Regions from separate parts of the Bacillus sp. C1 genome, predicted to be linked through region 2. Evidence: riboswitches for the same ligand, from Rfam matches in the RefSeq annotation. Region 2 holds a riboswitch; each other region holds the start of a gene.

Region 1 (3,561 bases), on a different contig from region 2:
TGGTGGGATTAAGTGTATCGGATGCATTAGGGTTTTCTGATATTAATGCGTTTTATCGAGATATTGCTAGAAAATTATCAAATTTACCAGAATAACTGGATTCATATTGATATGGAAATGTAATAACTCCCTCAAGTTCTTCTGAGGGAGTTTTACTTCGTGAATCGTATCATACATTCGGAGTATAATGGAGTTAATATTAAAATAGCATAATAATTTGAGGTGATGATATGAGAGTTAACGTAGTGATGTCTGGATATGGAACTGTTGGAAAAGAATTTTTGAAATTAGTATTTGAGAAATCTTCATATATAAAAGAGGTATACGGAATCGAACTAATTTTTACTGGGATTATTGGAAGGGCAGTCAGCCTGTATAATGAAGAGGGTTTACATATTGAAAATTTATTAACTTATGGTACTGGTTCTTATGCATTAGAGAAGTATACGGAACACTATCCGCTTGATAAAAATGAAAAATTTCCTCTTGGTACTGTATTCATTGAATCAACACCAACTAATCTTCAAACTGGGGAACCAGGAAAAACATACATGCAGACAGCAATTGAAAATCAGATGGATGTAGTAGCTATTTCGAAAGGAGCACTTGTTAACGCATGGAAAGAAATAAAAGAAAAAGCAAAACTCGCAAACGTACGTATTTGTTATAGCGGAGCAACTGCTGCCGCACTCCCTACATTAGATATTGGACAATATAGTTTAGCAGGGTGCCAAATTAAAAGTATAGAAGGCATTTTAAATGGAACAACAAATTATATTCTTACAAAGATGTACGAAGAAGATGTAACATTCGAAGAAGCGTTACATCAAGCACAGCAAAAAGGAATCGCCGAAACAAATCCATCATTAGATGTAAGTGGAATGGATAGTGCTTGTAAACTATTATTGCTAGCGAATAGTCTATTTCAGTCGGAATACGCCCTTGATTACGTATGTGTAAATGGGATAGAAGGTGTTACAAAACAAGATATAGAGAAAGCAAAAGAACATGGTAAATCTCTAAAACTAATTGCGAAAGCATATAAAGATCACTTAGGAAATCTTAAACTTGAAGTATATCCGCGTGAAATAGAGAAAGGGCACCCACTAGCGCATGTAAATGGGACGGAAAAAGGAATTACTTTTCATACCGACACAATGGGGAAAGTTACTTCAACCGGGGGAGCTTCAAGTCCAAGAGGAGCAGCAGCGGCAGCTTTGAAAGATTTAATTAATTTGTATCGGAAAGATGTGTGATGAAAAGTAGTTGTGTATGTATATTAGTGCTAAATTTATTAATCATATTTGATGGTACTCTAAAATATGTTATGATTAATATGAAATAAATAGTTTATATCTATCCACTAGGGGGGCCTTTTACCGGCTGAGACCAAAGAATACCTTTGAAACCCTTAGGACCTGATCTGGGTAATACTAGCGTAGGGAAGTGGAAGTGACAGAAGATAATATTTTTAAAATATTAATGATGTCCAGTCCGCTTTCTTTACGTATGTGTAAAGAAAGCTTTTTTATTTTACACACTTATTTGAGTGGATCCTAGTAGTTTAGTTAAGAAACTCGTTTTATTTTTTTCTATTACAAATGTTTATTGGAGGGTCTATTATGTCATTTTCACAATTATTACGTAAAGAAGTTAATCCGATTTGGGAAGCAAGTTTTAACCATCCATTTGTGACAAAACTAGGAGAAGGAACATTAGATTTAGCTAGTTTCCGTTATTATGTTTTGCAAGATTCATATTATTTAAGTCATTTTGCAAGAGTACAATCGTTAGGAGCGGCAAAAGCTACTGAATTAGAAACAACAGCTCGTATGGCACATCATGCGCAAAATACATATCAAGCTGAATTATCACTACATGAGAATTTCGCGAAAAAATTAGGAATTACGGAAGAAGAAAAAAAATCATTCATTCCTGCTCCAACCGCTTATGCGTATACATCACATATGTATCGCGCTGCATATGAAGGGCATATCGGGGATGTGATTGCGGCGATTTTACCGTGCTATTGGCTTTATTATGAAATCGGCGAGAAACTCAAAGAATGTAAACCTGAAGAGCCAATTTACCAAGAATGGATTTCAGCATACGGATCTGACTGGTTCCGTACTTTAGTAGAGGAGCAAATTGCTAGACTAGATGCGATTGCGGAAACGGTAACAGAAGTTGACCGTAAGCGGATGAAACAGCATTTTGTAATTAGCAGTCAATACGAATATTCATTTTGGGAGATGGCTTACACGTTAGAAGAATGGCCAGTGAAAAAACAAGTAGAAGATGTAAGTTTATAAGTAAAAGATATGTCGCTCATCATGCAGGTAAGAGTATAAAAAATGACTAACTTAGTTTAGTCATTTTTTTGTTATTCCCTCCCTGTTTTAGAACAGTTATTTTTAGTAATGAATCGATTACATATTATAAAGAATTTATATAATAAAAAAGAGGAAGAAGAGATTTTTTGTTGAAGTTTGTTTAGGGTTGATTGTAAAAGAGATTATTAATTTCTTTTACAATATTCATTCGGATTGCATGAATTGGGATGTATGTTGAAAAAATTAATTTTGGAAAGGAACTAATAAATATGAGAACGAGAAAACGAATAGGGAATAAAATTTTACTCGTTAGTGCCATTTGTGCGATAAGTATTCCTTCTATTTCATATGCGGAGGAAGTAATTTTACCTAAAAATTTCGCAAGTTTATATGAGGATAGGAATACGGATGTATTAAAAACAAGTTTTTATCCAGATACATATAATAATCCGTTCAGCTACCGATTTATTTCGACATTAAAGGAAACAAACACAAATATAAAAGAAATAGACAATGTTGATGATGAAAATCCTGTTATATCTACTACTCTTACATTTATCCGTAATATGCACAATGAAAATTATAAAGCTGCATTTGACTTAACTTCTCGATCTTTACAGAAGGTACTATCCGAAAAGGGATTGGAAGGATATTGGGAGGGATTACCGCTGCAATTAGAAGCAGGTTCCTTTATTGGTATTGGGGAAGTGAAACAAAAAGAGACGAATTCTGTACATACAAATGTAGAAGTGGGACTAGTTTTTGAACAATTTACTGTACCTTTACTAATTAAATTAGACCCATCTGGAAAAGTAGATGATTTTCAACTTAGTATGTCGTTTAGTCCTGTTGCAGAACGTCCATCATATAGTAAGCCTGAATCGTTTGTTGAAAAAGAAGTAGTGGTCGGAAGTGGCGCGTTTCCACTACCAGGAACATTGTCTGTTCCGAAAGGAAAGGGCCCTTTCCCAGCAGTTATTCTTGTTCAAGGATCTGGAGCAAGCGATCAGGATGAAACTGCGTTTGCTTTAAAACCTTTTCGCGATTTAGCTGAAGGGCTTGCTTCGAAAGGAATTGCTGTTCTTCGCTATAATAAACGAACGTATGAACATGGCTTGAAAACACAATTAAGCCCTTTTTATACAGTTGATAAAGAGACAACGGACGATGCACTTCTTACCACTCGTTTTCTTCAAAATGAACCTATGATAGACAAGAATCAAATTTA
Region 2 (3,561 bases):
TCCCTATATGCGTTATATAAATCTTTTATAAGAAAAAGCAGCTTATTTCTTTTTAAGCTGCTGTCTCTTTCTTATTTATTTACTTGTTCCATAAGTTTCTTTGTACTTTCATAATGTGAATCTGCTAGGCTAATTGCAGAAATAACCGAAACGCCATCTGCCCCAGCCTCTATAACAGAAGCAGCATTTTCAGCCGTAATCCCTCCAATTCCAACAATCGGAATTGTAAGCCCTTCTTCTCTAAAATGACGTAACCCTTTTGTTCCCTGTACGGCTTTCGTATCTTTCTTCGTGCTCGTTGGAAAGATAGGTCCTACTCCTAAATAATCCGCTCCATTTGCAATGGCAAAGTGCGCTTCCTCTATCGTATGAGCAGATACCCCAACAATTTTATCACCCATTTTTTTACGGACTGATGTAATTCCTTCATCATCTTGTCCGACATGAACACCGTCTGCATCTAATTCAATTGCTAAGTCTACATCATCATTTACGATAAATGGAACACCATGTTCTTTACAAAGTGCTTGTAACTCTTTTGCAAAGTGGACCCGTTCTTTTCCAATTAAAGCTCCCTTACCCTTTTCACGAAATTGAAAAAGGGTCACTCCACCATCGAGCGCTTCTTTCATTACTTGTAACGGATTCTTTTGGCAGTTGTTACTACCCATAATAAAATAGACTTGCAATAATTTGGACATTTTCTCTGCTTCAATACGTGCCATTTCCCTCATCCCTTCTTACTGCACCTCTTGAATATTTCCATATCGTTCAACCTCAATAGCAGTAACGTTTGCTAATTGATTCAAAAACTCAATTTGGAAACTTCCTGGTCCTTTCTCTACCGTTTTACTTGCAGCGATTTCTGCCGCCACACCATAAAAGGTTAATGCAGCAACTGCCGCTTTTACATAATCCTTTTCCACTGCCGCAAATGCTCCCATTACAGAAGTTAATAGACAACCGGTCCCTGTTACTTTCGTTAAAATGGGATGACCGTTACGAACAATTATTGTTCGCTCACCATCTGTTACAACGTCTTCTTTTCCAGTAATCACTGCAACTGTATCTAGTTCATCTGCTGCTTGTTTCGCAATTCCTACAACATCACCGTTTCCATTTCCGGCATCGACACCTTTAATTTCCCATTTTTCATTAATTACATTCGCAATTTCTGCTGCATTTCCGCGAATCATCGCTAACTTCACTTCACTCGGTATATATGTTGCAACCTCTGTTCGGTAAGAGGTTGCTCCTGCACCAACTGGATCAAATAATACTGGTACATCGTGCATGTTTGCTGATTTCCCAGCAAGAAGCATCGCTTCTACGTCTTCAGGACGAAGTGTACCCATATTTAAAACGAGTGCTCCTGCAATACGAGCCATTTCCGCTACTTCTTCTTTTGCATACGCCATAACTGGCGACGCCCCTAACGCAAGCAAACCATTAGCTGTAAAATTTGTCACAACAACATTTGTAATATTATGCACAAGTGGATTAGACTCTCTCACTACTTCGACTACTTTTATGATTTCTTGTATATTCATTCTTCTCATCTCCTAACTTAGTAATGGGAGATACACAAAAAGACACTTTGCGTATGCAAAGTGTCTGAACATGTGCTTGTACACTCTCCCTACGCTGGCATTATCCAACAGGTTCTAATGGTCAACGGCGGTTTAGCCGTACTCTCAGTCTGCATCCACAAACTCCCATGTGTTTTCTTATTCATCTACTTCAGAGTCTACTCTTATTCTCTTAAAATAACAAGTTAAACATCTGATATTAAAACCTCTCTTTTTTAGCACCATTCCATGTGAAAACAGAAGGAGGAAATAAGCTGAGGACTTCTTTTTTTATAACCACGATTTTAAAAAAGAGTGAGAGGAAATTAAAATTCCTCTCACTCTTTTGTACATTATTTTAAGCCTTTAGATACTTCTTTTACCATCTCTGAAACAGACTCAAGTCCGCCGCCAGATAGGTACCAGTAGTTTGCATCTAGATAGATTACATTACCATTTTTCGCAGCGTTTGTTTTGCTAACAATTTCATTTTCTACAACTTGTTTCGCAGAAGATTTCCCGCCAACAACAGCACCCCGATCGATTACAAATAAGTAATCTGGGTTTTTCTCTAAGATATATTCAAATGAAATTTTATTACCATGTGTATCTGCTTTCAGTCCTGTATCAACAGGAGCTACACCAAATACGTCATGAATAATACCAAAACGAGAATTTGGACCATATGCACTTACTTGACCATCATTTGCTAAGATAATTAAACCTTTTTTATCACTCTTTGTAGCTTTTTCATTCAATGCTTTTACGTCTTTTTCAACTGCTGCAATTTCTTTTTTCGCTTTATCTTCTTTACCAAAGATTTTCGCTAACATTTCTGTGTTGTCTTTAAATGATTTCATATACTCTTTTGTATCTTGTTCTACATAAATTGTTGGGGCAATTTTTTCAAATTCTTTGTATGAATCAGATTGTCTACCAGAAATGATAATTAAATCCGGTGCGATTTCATTAATTTTTTCAAAATCTGGCTCTTTTAAACCACCAACGTTTGTATACTTTTTATCTTTATATTTAGAAAGATATTCTGGAATATTCTTTTGTGGTACACCAGCTACGTCAACACCTAATTTATCTAACGTATCTAAAGAACCGAAGTCAAATACGACAACTTTTTTCGGATTTGTTTTAACTTTCGTTTCTCCTAATTTGTGCTTAATGGTAATTTCTTTACTTTCACTTGCTTCCGTTTTCTTCTCAGAAGAAGCGTTATTACTACATGCTACAGCAACAATAGCAAGCATGAATGTTAATAGTAACATTGCTAATTTCTTCACTTCAATCACCTCTATAAATTTTTTAAAATTATTTTAAATCGATAGTAAGTTAGTACTATCAAAATAACTTCCACTATGAAAAGTAAATACAAATGTTATTTCCTGCTATTTCTTCAATATGAATATCCATATCATAAATATCTTTCAAAACGGCCGGATCTATAATCTCATCTGTTGCTCCTTCTTTCATAACTTTTCCATCTTTCAAAGCAACGATCCGATCTGAGTAACAAGAAGCAAAGTTAATGTCATGAATGACAATTACAATTGTTTTACCAAGTTCTTCAACTAAGCGTCTCAGCACTTTCATAATTTGAACGGAATGTTTCATATCTAAATTGTTAAGTGGCTCATCTAGCAAAATATATTCTGTATTTTGAGCAATGACCATTGCGATATAAGCTCTTTGCCTTTGCCCACCACTAAGCTGGTCTAAGTACTTATATTGGATATCTTCAAGTTCCATATAGCGAATGGCTTCCTCAATATGATTCCAATCTTCTTTCGACAGATTTCCTTGTGAATATGGAAACCTTCCAAAACTAACTAATTCCCGAATTGTAAGTCTTAAATTAATATGATTCGTTTGCTTTAAAATAGAGATTTTTTTGGCAAGTTCATTACTATTCCATTCGCCAATTTCCTTATCCTCTATATAAATTTCACCAGCATCTTTTTTTAATAACCTACTTATCATG
Region 3 (3,561 bases), on a different contig from region 2:
AGATTTACCAGAGGATCCGCGAGTAAATAACGTTGGAAATATACATGATGAATATGTAAATCTGTTAGAGTATGTGAGAGCAGGAACGAAAATTAAATTTCAATAACGAAGAGGGCAATACCTATGTACTAGAGGAAAAAAACTGGTCATAGGTATTTTTGTAAGAAGAAATGCTATAGTGAAATAAAGTATAAATAGAAAGAAGCTGAAATAATTGCCGGTGAATAGTATTCGAACACAAGTAGAGTTAGTTTTAGGGGAGTTACCTGATTCGGAGAAAAAAATAGCAGAATATATTCTTTCTCATGCAAAGGAAGTAACCCAGATGACGATACATCAATTAGCAAAAGAAGCAGACGCAAGTAGTGCGGCTGTGGTTCGCTTTTGCCGATCATTAGGGGTGGCTGGTTTTCCGGATTTGAAAGCACGTCTATATGCTGAAGTAGAGCATGTACATCCTGTAGGATATTTTGATATTGAACCGAATGAAAAAGTGCAGTCAATTATTGATAAAACGTTATCGAATACAGTGCAAACACTTCATGATACAGTGGGCCAATTGGAAACGGAATCGATTGGAAAAGTAGTTCATTTCTTAAAAGAGGCAGAAGTTATTTATATTTATGGTGTGGGAGCATCTTTTCTTATTGCAGAGGATGTAGCGCAGAAATGGATTCGTTTAGGTAAAAAAGCTTATGCAATTTCAGACCGTCATTTGTTAGCAGTAGCAATGGCGACTCAATCTGAAAATGCATTATTTTGGGGGATTTCTTATAGTGGAGAAACGAGAGACGTAATAGAACTAATGAAAACAGCAAAAGAGCTTGGATTAAAGACCATTAGCCTTTCACGTTTAGGAAATAGTAAGATTGCTGAGCTAGCAGATGTATCTTTATTTACAGCACGAGCACCGGAAGCAAAAATTCGTAGTGCAGCAACAAGTTCTAGATTTGCTCAACTATTAGTAGTCGATGTTGTTTTCTTTGCATACTCATCTTCTCAATATGAATTTACCGTACAGCAATTAGAAAAGACAAAACATGCTATACACAATCTGCGTGAATAAAAGCTTTTTGTGACAAAGTTGCGAAGGGAAGAAGTTACGTAAGTCTTGAATTAAAAATTGTAGTTGTTTAGCGTATAATCAGTGAGGGATAGAACGATCCCACTGATTAAAGTTTTACATGAAATATAAAGTCAAAAATTAAAATTTGGTTCTTTGCATTTTTCTGATTATCGTGTATGATGAGAAAGTATTGAAAATTAAATCAGTGATAAACTAGGGGTGCCCAAGCTGTGCGTGGGCTGAGAGAGAAGCGCGAGAACTTCTTAACCCTTTGGACCTGATCTGGCTCGTACCAGCGTAGGGAAGTTAACGGCTTTACATAACGATGTCTTTATGAGCCAGGTCCTTGTTTTACTATGGACCTGGCTCTTTTTATTTTGGCATGCGCTGGCCACAAGTTCTCTTCTCGTCCTAAAGCTGAACCGATCACTCTGGTCGGATGAAGTGCAAATCAAGATAGCTGAAATTACTCAGGGTTGGTTGGAGGCTCTGAGTAAGGAAGGTTTCTTGAAACGATAAAGGGGAGGAAACACAAATTATGAAGCAATCTGTTTCAGCTGAGCAAATTGAATTGAAGTCGAGTTTACCAGGGAGTAAGAAAGTTTATATTGATGGTCCGCGTGAAGGTATGAAAGTACCGATGCGTGAGATTGAGCAAAGTGATACAAACGGTGTACCAAATCCATCCATTCGTGTTTACGATACAAGTGGTCCGTACACAGATCCTGAGTACAAAGTAGAGCTAGAAAAAGGGATTCCAACACCTCGCCGCAGCTGGATTGTTGAGCGCGGAGATGTAGAGGAGTATGAAGGGCGCGAAATTAAGCCAGAAGATGATGGTGTAAAAGCAGCATCTAACCATACTCCTGTGTTTCCGCAGATGGATCGCAGGCCACTTCGTGCAAGAAAAGGTGCAAATGTGACGCAGATGCACTATGCACGTAACGGCATCATTACATCTGAGATGGAATATATTGCGATTCGTGAAGGGGTAGAGCCTGAGTTTGTTCGAAAAGAAATTGCCGAAGGACGCGCTATTTTACCAGCAAACATTAATCACCCAGAAGCAGAACCGATGATTATTGGCCGCAATTTCCATGTGAAAGTAAATGCCAATATCGGCAACTCTGCTGTTTCTTCTTCCATTGCAGAAGAAGTAGAGAAGATGACATGGGCAACGCGCTGGGGCGCAGATACAATTATGGATTTATCGACAGGGAAAAATATTCATACAACTCGCGAATGGATTATTCGCAACGCTCCTGTACCAGTTGGAACAGTGCCGATTTACCAAGCGCTAGAAAAAGTAAATGGCATTGCTGAAGATTTAACGTGGGAAGTATATCGCGACACGTTAATTGAACAGGCAGAGCAAGGCGTTGACTATTTTACAATTCATGCAGGTGTATTACTTCGTTACATTCCAATTACAGCAAAACGTACGACAGGGATTGTTTCACGCGGCGGGTCTATTATGGCGCAGTGGTGTTTATATCATCATAAAGAAAACTTTTTATATACTCACTTTGAAGAGATTTGTGAAATTATGAAACAATATGACGTGTCATTCTCTTTAGGAGATGGATTACGTCCAGGTTCGATTGCGGATGCAAATGATGAAGCACAATTCTCTGAGCTTGAAACGCTTGGTGAGTTAACGAAAATTGCTTGGAAGCACGATGTTCAAGTTATGATTGAAGGACCAGGTCATGTACCGATGCACTTAATTAAAGAGAATATGGATAAAGAACTTGATATTTGCCAAGGTGCACCGTTCTATACACTCGGACCTTTAACAACGGATATTGCACCAGGTTATGACCATATTACATCTGCGATTGGTGCAGCGATGATCGGCTGGTTTGGTACAGCAATGCTTTGCTATGTAACACCGAAAGAGCATTTAGGTTTGCCAAATAAAGATGACGTTCGCGAAGGGGTTATTACGTATAAAATTGCAGCGCATGCGGCTGACCTTGCGAAAGGACACAAAACAGCACACCAACGTGATGATGCACTTTCAAAAGCTCGTTTTGAATTCCGCTGGCGCGATCAATTTAACTTATCGTTAGATCCTGAACGTGCAATGGATTTCCACGACGAAACATTGCCAGCAGAAGGAGCAAAAACAGCTCATTTCTGTTCCATGTGTGGTCCGAAGTTCTGTAGTATGAGAATTTCGCATGACATTCGTGAATATGCGAAAGAAAATGATTTAGAAACAACAGAAGCAATTGAAAAAGGTATGAAAGAGAAAGCAGAAGAATTTAAAGAAACTGGTAGTCATTTATATCAATAATTGAATTTGAGATGGGGTACGAATACTCGCAAGCAGCGAGAGATATGTACTGCCCCGAACACCTTTTTACTTGATTGATCACGTGTACCTAATTGAAATATAGAAGAAGCCCCCTTTGCTAAGACGGTAGCAAAGGGGGCTGTTGTTTTTTAGAGGGATAACGTTATAACTGTTGTGAGCGGAATGGTAATATTTG
Region 4 (3,561 bases), on a different contig from region 2:
GTATAATTTAAGCTTTATTTATGAACGGTATGCGTGTGGATAAAGAGAAGTTGTTATATATACAAAAGGGGATCTCACTTCGATTGAGGTCCCCTTTTGTAGTTTAAGCTTCAGCTCTTTCTTGTTGCTTCTTACGGTGATCAGGAATATAAATATATTGGGAAATAAAAAGGAGCACTCCAATAAAAAATACAGGGAGTATAGCAGCGATATGGAACCCACTATAAATAATATTTACAATTAAACCGCTTATAATGAAAAGTGCAGTATATATATGAGAAATTTGCTTTTTTAGTCGGATTTTGAATGCTTCCATTAAAGCTTCGAGGGCAACAAAAGCGATAATAATACTTAAAAACACAATGTTCGTATTGTAAATTATTAAGCAACAGATTAATCCGAGAAAAGCCAAATATTCAATGATTAAAGGGATATTACGCGGCATATAGTATTACCACCGAACTAAATAATGAAGTGGACTTACTGCGGTTATGTTTTGTTAAAGAGTTATTAGCTCTTGTATTTATTTCATTATTAGAATATAATGTTTTTGGATTGGTTTTTATAGATTGAGTGTTTTGTGCAGACAATTGTTGAGCTGTTACAGTACGTGTATCTACTTGATTTATAGGTGGAAGTAGAGATGCGACTGTAGTTAAAGCTGGAGCTTTCTGTTTCATCTAATATTAGCCCTCCCATAGATGTATTCATATGTTTTTTATTATAGTATAAAGATATAATGCTTTGTGCATAGTTCACATAACTGTAATAGGAAATAAGAACAAAAAACTATTTTTTAATGAAATTGAAATATATGACAAGAATAATAGATAAATAACTATTAGAATATGGACAATATGCCAATTATATATAAATACAAATTGAAAAACTGACATAAAAACCATTTCTTTTTAGATGGGAGAGAGGATCTCTGTCTGTTTTTCATAACCATAATGTATCTGTTAGAAAATCAAAATGGATTTATATATAAATAAGAATGTACGAAGGTAAAACAGTTGCTGATGACCTATGACAGTGTTATACTGACTATGGTAATTTCATATTATGCTAGGAGAGCTGGTGTTGCCAGTTGAGAGTAAGACCGGAAGTCTTTGATCCTTTAACTACCTGATCTAGATTATGCTAGCGTAGGGAAGCAATTCGGACTTGAGTAGTAGGTCCCCGTTTCTTTGCGTAAAGAAACGGGGCTTTTTTATTTCATAATTTAATAATGAAAACCACTAGGGGTGCTTTATAGGCTGAGAGAGGAATAATCCTTAACCCTTACGGACCTGATCTAGATAATACTAGCGAAGGGAAGTGGAACAACGAATAAATGTATTTTTATTTGCTGTAACCACTTCTTATATAGAAGTGGTTTTTTATTTGGATAAATACATATAAGGAAGGGGAAATAGAAATGAAGTTTTGTGAGAGATTGTTTGAAACGGTGCAGCCGGTTTGGGAGAAAAGTCATAATCATCCGTTTGTAACTGGAATGGGGGATGGTACGTTAGAAAAAGATAGATTTCAATATTACATCATACAAGATTATTTATATTTGCTAGACTATGCAAAATTATATGCAATTGGTGTTGTGAAAGCAAATAATCCACAAGTGATGGCGAAATTTGCAGAGCAAATAGATGGCATTCTAAATGGAGAAATGACAATTCATAAACAGTATGCAAAGCGTCTTGGTATTTCTGTACAAGAGATGGAAGAAGCAAAGCCATCTGCTAAAAATTTAGCGTATACAAACTATATGATGTCAGTATCTCAAAATGGTACACTTGCGGAATTAATTGCAGCACTTCTCCCGTGTATGTGGAGCTATTGGGAAATTGGAAAGCGTTTAAATGATATTCCATCCGCGAGGGATCACGAATTTTTTGGGGAGTGGATTCAAGGGTATAGCTCCGAAGAATACGGAAACCTCTGCATTTGGTTAATGGACTTGTTAAATGAACTAGCTGATGGGAAATCTGAACAAGAGTTAGCTCGATTAGAAGAGATTTTCTTATATTCCAGCCGATTTGAATATTTATTCTGGGATATGGCATATCGTAAGGAGATGTGGGGTTTTGAGGAGCAAGAGCATACTACAGTTTCATAATGTTTTATTTCATTATGATGAAAAGCCAATTCTTAATGGGCTAAATGTTTCTATACAAGAAAAAGAGTTTGTTAGCATCATTGGACCGAGTGGCTGTGGCAAAAGTACATTATTTCGTTTAATTACAGGGTTAGAAGATGCGGCGGCTGGAACGATTCAGCTGACAGAAACAAAGAGTCACCCTGTAGGATATATGCCGCAAAAAGATATGCTTTTGCCGTGGAGAACAATTATCGAAAATGCGGCCTTGCCATTAGAATGTCAAGGTGCAAAGAAAAAAGAAGCACATGTAAAAGCAAAGGAACTGTTACAACAATTTGGTTTACAAGGATACGAGAACAAATATCCGAAAGATTTATCAGGTGGTATGCGGCAACGAGTATCTTTTATTCGAACTTTATTAACGGGTGGGGATATTTTATTGTTAGATGAACCGTTTAGTGCACTAGACGCATTAACGAAAGCAACGCTGCAAGAATGGTTGTTTGAACAATGGGAACAGTGGCAAAAAACAATTTTATTTATTACACACGATGTAGAGGAAGCGCTTTTTCTTTCTAACCGAATTTTAGTTGTGACTGAGCAACCTATTACAACTTTGACCGAGCGAATCGTACCGCTTGGAATGGATCGTTCAAGAAAAGATTTGCATAGGCCCGAAATATTAGCCTTAAAGGATGAGCTACTTAGTATGCTAAAAAGGCAGGTGCTCGTATGAAACGAGTGACGGAGTTATTGCCTGCGCTGATTTTGAGTAGCATACTGCTCGTAGCCTGGGAAGTGGGGGCTAGAATTGTAGACGAGATGTACATTTTGCCATCTCCTACTGCAATTTTAGTTAAAATGTGGGCGCTGCGTGAAATATTATTTACTGTTCATTTGCCGGCAACTTTATATGTAGTCTTAATTGGAGTTGTTATTTCTGTCGTACTGGGTGTTGGCTTAGCGATATTAATGAATGCTAGCATATGGATGGAACGAGCATTTTACCCGTTACTAGTTGCTTCACAAACGATTCCAATAACGGCGCTAGCGCCATTATTCGTCTTATGGTTTGGATATTCCATTTGGAGCAAAGTAATCGTTACAGTTTTGATTACATTCTTCCCAATTGCAGTAAATACGTATGATGGACTGCGGAGCACGAAAAAAGAATGGGAGGAGCTTTTGGTAACATACGGCGCGACGAAAAAAGATATTTTTCTAAAGTTAAAGTTGCCATCTGCACTTCCGTACTTTTTCTCTGCTTTGAAAATTGCCGTTCCACTTAGTGTCATTGGTGCGGCAATTGGTGAGTGGCTTGGTGCACAAGCCGGCTTAGGATACTTTAGTAAACGAATGATGACGCAATTAGATGGGGCAGGCGTATTTGCACCGATTGTACTCTTATCATTATTAGCTATTTTCTTTGTATTACTTGTTTCTATATTAGAAAAGAAACTTAT

What was found. Region 2 has a riboswitch for thiamine pyrophosphate ahead of thiM (hydroxyethylthiazole kinase). Riboswitches for the same ligand answer to the same signal wherever they lie in the genome.
Region 1: another riboswitch for thiamine pyrophosphate. It lies ahead of tenA (thiaminase II); the one in region 2 lies ahead of thiM (hydroxyethylthiazole kinase).
Region 3: another riboswitch for thiamine pyrophosphate. It lies ahead of thiC (phosphomethylpyrimidine synthase ThiC); the one in region 2 lies ahead of thiM (hydroxyethylthiazole kinase).
Region 4: another riboswitch for thiamine pyrophosphate. It lies ahead of tenA (thiaminase II); the one in region 2 lies ahead of thiM (hydroxyethylthiazole kinase).

The regions. Positions count from the first base shown of each region.
Region 1 covers NZ_JBTMZT010000010.1:3,231-6,791, reverse strand. Annotated here, with positions in the region: gene ACX5JI_RS20570 (esterase/lipase family protein) at 1-95, shown strand, start outside; gene ACX5JI_RS20565 (homoserine dehydrogenase) at 231-1,256, shown strand; TPP riboswitch at 1,356-1,462, shown strand; gene tenA (thiaminase II) at 1,623-2,312, shown strand; gene ACX5JI_RS20555 (alpha/beta hydrolase) at 2,603-3,561, shown strand, end outside.
Region 2 covers NZ_JBTMZT010000005.1:106,294-109,854, reverse strand. Annotated here, with positions in the region: gene thiE (thiamine phosphate synthase) at 72-725, opposite strand; gene thiM (hydroxyethylthiazole kinase) at 741-1,550, opposite strand; TPP riboswitch at 1,620-1,729, opposite strand; gene ACX5JI_RS16585 (siderophore ABC transporter substrate-binding protein) at 1,922-2,863, opposite strand; gene ACX5JI_RS16580 (iron ABC transporter ATP-binding protein) at 2,937-3,561, opposite strand, start outside.
Region 3 covers NZ_JBTMZT010000004.1:277,072-280,632, reverse strand. Annotated here, with positions in the region: gene ACX5JI_RS15195 (MupG family TIM beta-alpha barrel fold protein) at 1-106, shown strand, start outside; gene ACX5JI_RS15190 (MurR/RpiR family transcriptional regulator) at 221-1,066, shown strand; TPP riboswitch at 1,272-1,387, shown strand; gene thiC (phosphomethylpyrimidine synthase ThiC) at 1,605-3,365, shown strand.
Region 4 covers NZ_JBTMZT010000002.1:3,188-6,748, forward strand. Annotated here, with positions in the region: gene ACX5JI_RS06625 (DUF3965 domain-containing protein) at 1-43, shown strand, start outside; gene ACX5JI_RS06630 (hypothetical protein) at 104-445, opposite strand; gene ACX5JI_RS06635 (hypothetical protein) at 435-680, opposite strand; TPP riboswitch at 1,061-1,172, shown strand; TPP riboswitch at 1,234-1,336, shown strand; gene tenA (thiaminase II) at 1,421-2,116, shown strand; gene ACX5JI_RS06645 (ABC transporter ATP-binding protein) at 2,085-2,834, shown strand; gene ACX5JI_RS06650 (ABC transporter permease) at 2,831-3,561, shown strand, end outside.